Linked DNA regions of Bradyrhizobium diazoefficiens. The protein of the gene in region 2 interacts with the protein of the main gene of each other region in a pairwise test. Links are inferred from orthologs where the notes say so. Each region holds a gene or a part of one and is shown on either strand. Other genes may lie near its edges. The genes, in order: JJB99_RS02565 and JJB99_RS33150.

Region 1 (3,265 bases), 6.5 Mb from region 2 along the record:
TTTGCCGCGAAGGTCGATTGTGACCGTCTCTTCCGCCTTCATGTCCTCGAGGCGGGAGAGGATCAGGCTCAGCGTCTTGTCGGCGTCGGGTTGCGCCTGCAAGGCCGCTTGGGTCGATGTTTTACGCGTAGGCTTGGCAACCTTGGGTAAAACAGACTTTGTCGAAGCTGACTTGGACAATACAGATGTGGTCAGGGACCATTCCTTTCACTGTATCGCGAACGCCGAATCCAGCGCCCACTGGTTACACTACATCATGTGGGGTTAAGGGTTTCAATATGCCAGAGAGCCCGGAGCCCACACCCCATGTGCAAGGTCCGTCTCACTTGGTACCTTTCCAGCTCCCGTCCGGGTTCCGCAGGCCCGTCGAGGAGAGGTTCAACTTCAATCCGGTGAGGAAAACCCAGGCCGGGGCCGGCCGATCCGCAAGTAGGGCTGCCTTGTTCTCCGGCAGGCGATAGCGCGCGAGCGCCCTGGCGGCGGGAGAGGCGAGGGCACGAAAACTCTGCGGTGGGCGATCGATGACCGCAATCGGCACCTGGCCAGCGATGCGCCGCCAGTGCTGCCAACGGTGGAATTGAGCGAGATTGTCGGCGCCCATAATCCAGACAAAGCGCAAGCCCGAGAAGCGGCGGCGCAAGGTGTTGATCGTGTCGATAGTATAGCGGGTGCGAATGACGGATTCGAGACAGCTCACCTCGATCCGAGGATCATTAGCAACGTCGCGCGCGGCCTGCATGCGCTCGCCGAGTTCATGCAGGGTCCCGTTCTCCTTCAGCGGATTGCCGGGCGTCACCAGCCACCAGACGCGATCGAGTTGCAAGCGCCTCAAGGCGAACTGGCTGATCGCACGGTGCGCCTGATGCGGCGGATTGAACGAGCCGCCGAGCAGGCCGATGCGCATGCCCTCCGTGTGGGGCGGGACCGCTTGCGCTAAGAAGCGCGGCGCGACGAAATTGTTGCTCAATGCCCGCCCTGCGACTTTACGGCCGCGTCTGCCCGGTGCCGTGAACGCGATATTTGAAGCTCGTCAACTGCTCGGCGCCGACAGGGCCGCGGGCATGGAAGCGGCCGGTGGCGATGCCGATCTCGGCGCCGAAACCGAACTCGCCGCCATCGGCGAACTGCGTCGAGGCGTTGTGCAGCACGATCGCGGAATCGACCTCGCTGAGGAACTTTTTTGCCGGCGCCTCATCCGCGCTCACGATCGCATCGGTGTGATGCGAGCCGTGGGCCTGGATATGCGCGATCGCGCCGTCGACGCCGTCGACGACCTTCGCCGCGATGATCGCGTCGAGATATTCAGTGTCCCAATCGTCGTCGCTGGCAGGCTTGACGCGCGCGTCGGTGTTCTGCACGGCGTCGTCGCCGCGCACCTCGCAGCCGGCATCCAACAGCATCTCGACCAGCGGCTTCAGGTTCTTGCCGGCAGCGGCGCGATCGATCAGCAGCGTCTCGGCCGCGCCGCAGACGCCGGTGCGGCGCATTTTTGCGTTGAGCACGATCGACTTCGCCATGGCGAGGTCGGCGCTTGCATCGACATAGACGTGGTTGACGCCTTCGAGATGCGCGAACACCGGCACGCGCGCCTCCTGCTCGACGCGGGCGACGAGGCTTTTTCCCCCGCGCGGCACGATCACGTCGATCGCGCCCTTCAATCCGGACAACATCATGCCGACCGCCGCGCGGTCGCGCGTTGGCACCAGCGTGATGGCCGCTTCGGGCAGGCCCGCTTCGCGCAAGCCCTGGACGAGACATTCATGGATGGCGCGGCACGACCGGAAACTGTCGGAGCCGCCGCGCAGGATCACGGCATTGCCCGACTTCAGGCACAGCACGCCGGCATCCGCCGCAACATTGGGCCGGCTCTCGAAAATCACGCCGACCACGCCGAGCGGCACGCGCACGCGCTCGATGGTCATGCCGTTCGGCCGCTGCCAGCTCTCGATGACGACGCCGATGGGATCAGCGATGCCGCGCACGATGCCGATGCCCTCGGCCATGCCTTCGACGCGCGCCGGGGTCAGGGTCAGGCGGTCGATGAAGGAGGAGGTGGCATTGCCGGAGGCGCGGGCCTCGGCGACGTCCTCGGCATTGGCGGCAAGGATCGCCGCAGCGTTGCTGCGGATCGCCCGCTCCATGGCTTCCAGCGCCCGGTTCTTCTGCTCCGGCGGCGCCAGCGCCAGCACGCGCGCGGCCGCGCGGGCTTTGGCGGCGAGATCGGACATCAGCGCCTGGAGATCGGCATTGCCGTCAACGGCTTTGAGGGGGGCGGCCATGGGGGTCAAAACCTTCTGCTAAGGCGGTGTCCTAGCACGGAAATCCCGCTTTTGCGAAGGGCGGGCAGGGTATGGCTGGGCTTCGCGATAGGGGTCACCAGGACCGTTGGGCATGGCCGGGCTTGTCCCGGCTATCCACGCCCTCGCCGCGGAGTCGAAAGAACGTGGATGCCCGGGACAAGCCCGGGCATGACGGCCCAGCCTTACCCGCCCACCACCAGATCGTCGCGGTGGATCATCTCGGATCGCCCGCTGATGCCGAGGATGGCCACCACGTCCTTTGAGGAGCGACCCTTGATCCGTTCGGCGTCGTCCGCGTCGTAGGCGATCAGGCCGCGGCCGACCTCGCTGGTATCGGGACCGCGCACGATCACCGCATCGCCGCGGGCGAACTGGCCTTCGACCTTGATCACGCCTGCCGGCAGCAAGCTGGCGCCGGCGCGCAGTGCCGTTACAGCGCCGGCATCGATCGTCAGCGTGCCCTTCGGTTCCAGCGAGCCGGCGATCCAGCGTTTTCGCGAGGTGACGGGATTGGCGGGGGTCAGGAACCAGGTGCAGCGGCCGCCGTCGGCGATCGCCTGCAAGGGATGCTCGATCTTGCCGGAGGCGATCAGCATATGCGTGCCGCCTGTCGTCGCGATTTTGGCCGCCTCGACCTTGGTGCGCATGCCGCCGCGCGACAACTCGGACTCGGCGTCTCCCGCCACCGCTTCGATCTCCGACGAGATGCTCTCCACCACCGGGATCAGCTTGGCATTCGGGTTGTTCTTCGGCGGCGCGTCGTAGAGCCCGTCGATGTCGGACAGCAGCACCAGCAGATCGGCGCTCGCCATGGTGGCGACGCGCGCGGCGAGGCGGTCATTGTCGCCGTAGCGGATCTCGTTGGTGGCGACCGTGTCGTTCTCGTTGATCACTGGGATCGCGCGCCATTCCAGCAACTTGCCGATGGTGGAGCGAGCGTTGAGATAACGGCGGCGTTCCTCGGT
Region 2 (3,293 bases):
CGCGCCGGCGCTGCTCACCGGGCTTGCGCTCGCCTTCGCCCGCGCGGTTGGTGAATACGGCTCGGTGATCTTCATCGCCGGCAATCTGCCGAATCTTTCCGAGATCGCACCGCTGCTGATCGTGATCCGGCTCTCCGAATTCCGCTACGCCGATGCGACCGCCATCGCGGTGGTCATGCTCGTCGTGTCCTTCGTCATCATCTTCGCCGTCAACCGGCTCCAGCGCTGGGCGCAGCGCCGGATTCCGGCGCGCTGAGGGCGGATCATGACGATGCAGATCGCAGATTCTCTCTCGCTGTCGTCGCCGGATGCGCGCGCACGTGCACACGCGGCCGCGGCGCGCGACAGCCTGCGCACCGAGCCGCGAGCGGTGCGCGCGATCATCATCGCGCTCGCGGTGCTATTCCTGTCCGTCTTCGTTGTGCTGCCGCTGGTCGTGGTGTTTGCGCAGGCGTTCTCGCGAGGCGCTCTGGCTTATTTCGCCGCACTCGCCGAGCCGGAAGCGTTGTCCGCGATCAAGCTGACGCTGGTGGTGGCGGCAATCTCGGTCGGCCTCAATCTCGTGTTCGGCCTCGTCGCCGCATGGGCGATTGCGAAGTTCGAATTCAGGGGAAAGACCTTCCTGATCACGCTGATCGACCTGCCGTTCTCGGTCAGCCCGGTGATTTCCGGCCTTGTCTTCGTGCTGCTGTTCGGTGCGCAGGGCTATTTCGGCAGCTGGCTGCGGGATCATGACATCCAGATCCTGTTCGCGGTACCCGGCATCGCGCTCGCCACCACCTTTGTCACGTTCCCGTTCGTGGCGCGCGCGCTGATCCCCTTGATGCAGGAGCAGGGCACGCAGGAGGAGGAGGCCGCGATCTCGCTCGGCGCCTCCGGCCTGCAAACCTTCTTCCGCGTCACGCTGCCCAACATCAAATGGGGCGTGCTCTATGGCGTCCTGCTCTGCAATGCGCGCGCGATGGGCGAGTTCGGCGCGGTCTCCGTCGTCTCCGGCCACATCCGCGGCGAGACCAACACCATGCCGCTGCTGGTCGAGATTCTCTATAACGAGTACCAGTTCGTCGCTGCGTTTGCGATCGCCTCGCTGCTGGCGATGCTGGCGCTGATCACGCTGATCGCCAAGACCATTCTTGAACGCCACCTCGACGAAGGACACGACGTCAATGACCATTGAAGTCAGAAATCTCGTCAAGACGTTCGGCAGCTTTAAAGCGCTCGACGGCGTCGACCTCAAGGTCGACAATGGCGAGCTGCTGGCGCTGCTCGGTCCCTCCGGCTCGGGCAAGACCACGCTGCTGCGGATCATCGCCGGACTCGACTGGCCGGATTCCGGCGACGTCTCCTTCAACGGCGAGGACGCGCTGGCGCAGGGCGCGCGCGAACGTCACGTCGGCTTCGTGTTCCAGCACTACGCGCTGTTCCGCCACATGAGCGTGTTCGAGAACGTCGCGTTTGGCCTGCGCGTACAGCCCCGCGCGGTCCGCAAGGATGAGTCCGCCATCCGTGTACGCGTCAAAGAGTTGCTCGACCTCGTGCAGCTCGACTGGCTCGCCGACCGCTATCCGAGCCAGCTTTCCGGTGGCCAGCGCCAGCGCATCGCGCTCGCCCGCGCGCTCGCGATCGAGCCGCGCATCCTGTTGCTCGACGAGCCGTTCGGTGCGCTCGACGCGAAGGTGCGGAAAGAACTTCGCCGATGGCTGCGCTCGCTGCATCACGAGATCAACGTCACCTCGATCTTCGTCACCCACGACCAGGAGGAGGCGCTGGAAGTCGCCAACCGCGTCGTGGTGATGGACAAGGGAAGGATCGAGCAGATCGGCTCGCCCGACGATGTCTACGAGACCCCGGCGACCGCGTTCGTCCACGGCTTCATCGGCGAATCCATCGAGCTCCCGGTGCAGATCGAAGGCGGCGTGATCAGGCTCGGCGACCGGCCGCTGCTGCTGGCAGCGGACGGCCTTGCGCCTGGCGCGTCAAGACTGTTCGTGCGGCGACATGACATGCTGGTCGGTCCGCCTGGCAGCGGCGCCTTCGAGGGCACGGTTCAGCACGTGCGCAATTTCGGCCCGGTGCAGCGCGCCGAGATCGGCCTGTCGGGCGGCGAAACCATTGAGATCGACGCCCCTCGCGACAAGGAACTGCGCACCGGCGACACCATCGGCCTCGAGCCCCGCCGCTACCGGATCTTTGCCGGCTAGAAATCTTCCGTCGTTCCGGGGCGCGCGTCAGCGCGAAGCCGGAATCTCGAGGTTATGGCGCAAGATTCCGGGTTCAGTGCTGCGTACTGCCCCGGAATGACAGCTACGATTTTCCTCAAAATTCACCTTTCAGCCACGGTTGGTATGCAACAACGGCCCCTCATTTGGGGGTCCCGATTCATGCGCGCTGCGGCCGCAATTCTCATTCTTTTGCTGCTCGCCGGCTGCGCCGGCAATGAGCCGCCGGTCCAGCAGCCGTCGATGTATGCCGATATGGCTGTGCCCGGCGCCCAGCTCGATGCGCAGGCCGCCGCGGTGATGATCTCGCAATACCGCCAGAACAACATGCTCGGTACCGTCGTGGTCGATCCCGATTTGATGCGGCTCGCCGAATCCCAATCCCAGGCCATGGCGGCGGCCAACAAGATGGACCATGACGTCCGCGCGCCCCTGGCCAAGCGCCTTGTCGCCGGCGGCTACCCCGCGACCGTGGCGGTCGAGAACATCTCGGCCGGCTATCATACGCTGGCCGAAGCGTTTTCCGGCTGGCGCGACTCGCCTCCGCACCGTGCCAACATGCTCAAGAGCGGTGTCACAAAACTGGGAATAGCGGCGAGCTATGCTCCGGGCACCAAATACAAGGTGTTCTGGACCATGATCCTGGCCTCGACGGAACGATAAGCCAGACTTGATGCCGGGATGCATTGACGCCGCCGCGAAACTGTCGCCACGGTGGCTTGCCATTGCTATTGTTCCCTTATGACCGATCATAGCCCGGAATCCGCCAGCGTCCCCGCGAATGCGCAACGCGTCCTGGTCCTCCAGGGCGGCGGCGCGCTCGGCTCGTACCAAGCCGGCGCCTATCAGGCGCTGTGCGGCTCCGGTTTCGAGCCGGAATGGGTCGCCGGCATCTCGATCGGCGCGGTCAACGCCGCCATCATCGCCGGCAACGAGGGCCACACCCGCGTCAAGCGCCTGAAGGAATTCTGGGAGATGGTGTCCGCGCCGGTGCCGTGGAAACCGATCGGCAAGAGCGACCACAGCCGCGAGCTGTTCAACTCGACCAGCGCCGCACTGATCGCGACCTTCGGC

Evidence for each region.
Region 1: the proteins of JJB99_RS33150 (region 2) and JJB99_RS02565 interact in binary tests that used the Escherichia coli proteins (3 or more experiments, as listed by UniProt). The link is inferred for Bradyrhizobium diazoefficiens from one-to-one orthologs.

Annotation. Positions count from the first base shown.
Region 1 is NZ_CP067100.1:542,080-545,344, forward strand. Bases 132-3,082 are described here. They hold JJB99_RS02565 (glutamate-5-semialdehyde dehydrogenase), read right to left. Parts: upstream 2,280-3,082; coding sequence 984-2,279; downstream 132-983. Other genes in these bases: JJB99_RS02560 (nicotinate-nucleotide adenylyltransferase), read right to left, coding at 323-967; proB (glutamate 5-kinase), read right to left, coding at 2,483-3,082. Outside these bases: rsfS (ribosome silencing factor), read right to left, coding at 1-102; more of proB, read right to left, coding at 3,083-3,265. UniProt on the Escherichia coli protein: Catalyzes the NADPH-dependent reduction of L-glutamate 5-phosphate into L-glutamate 5-semialdehyde and phosphate. The product spontaneously undergoes cyclization to form 1-pyrroline-5-carboxylate.
Region 2 is NZ_CP067100.1:7,042,727-7,046,019, reverse strand. Bases 205-3,183 are described here. They hold JJB99_RS33150 (sulfate/molybdate ABC transporter ATP-binding protein), read left to right. Parts: upstream 205-1,166; coding sequence 1,167-2,201; downstream 2,202-3,183. Other genes in these bases: JJB99_RS33140 (DUF3734 domain-containing protein), read left to right, coding at 2,961-3,183; JJB99_RS33145 (CAP domain-containing protein), read left to right, coding at 2,382-2,882; cysW (sulfate ABC transporter permease subunit CysW), read left to right, coding at 266-1,177; cysT (sulfate ABC transporter permease subunit CysT), read left to right, coding at 205-256. In the rest of the region: more of cysT, read left to right, coding at 1-204; more of JJB99_RS33140, read left to right, coding at 3,184-3,293. UniProt on the Escherichia coli protein: Part of the ABC transporter complex CysAWTP involved in sulfate/thiosulfate import. Responsible for energy coupling to the transport system.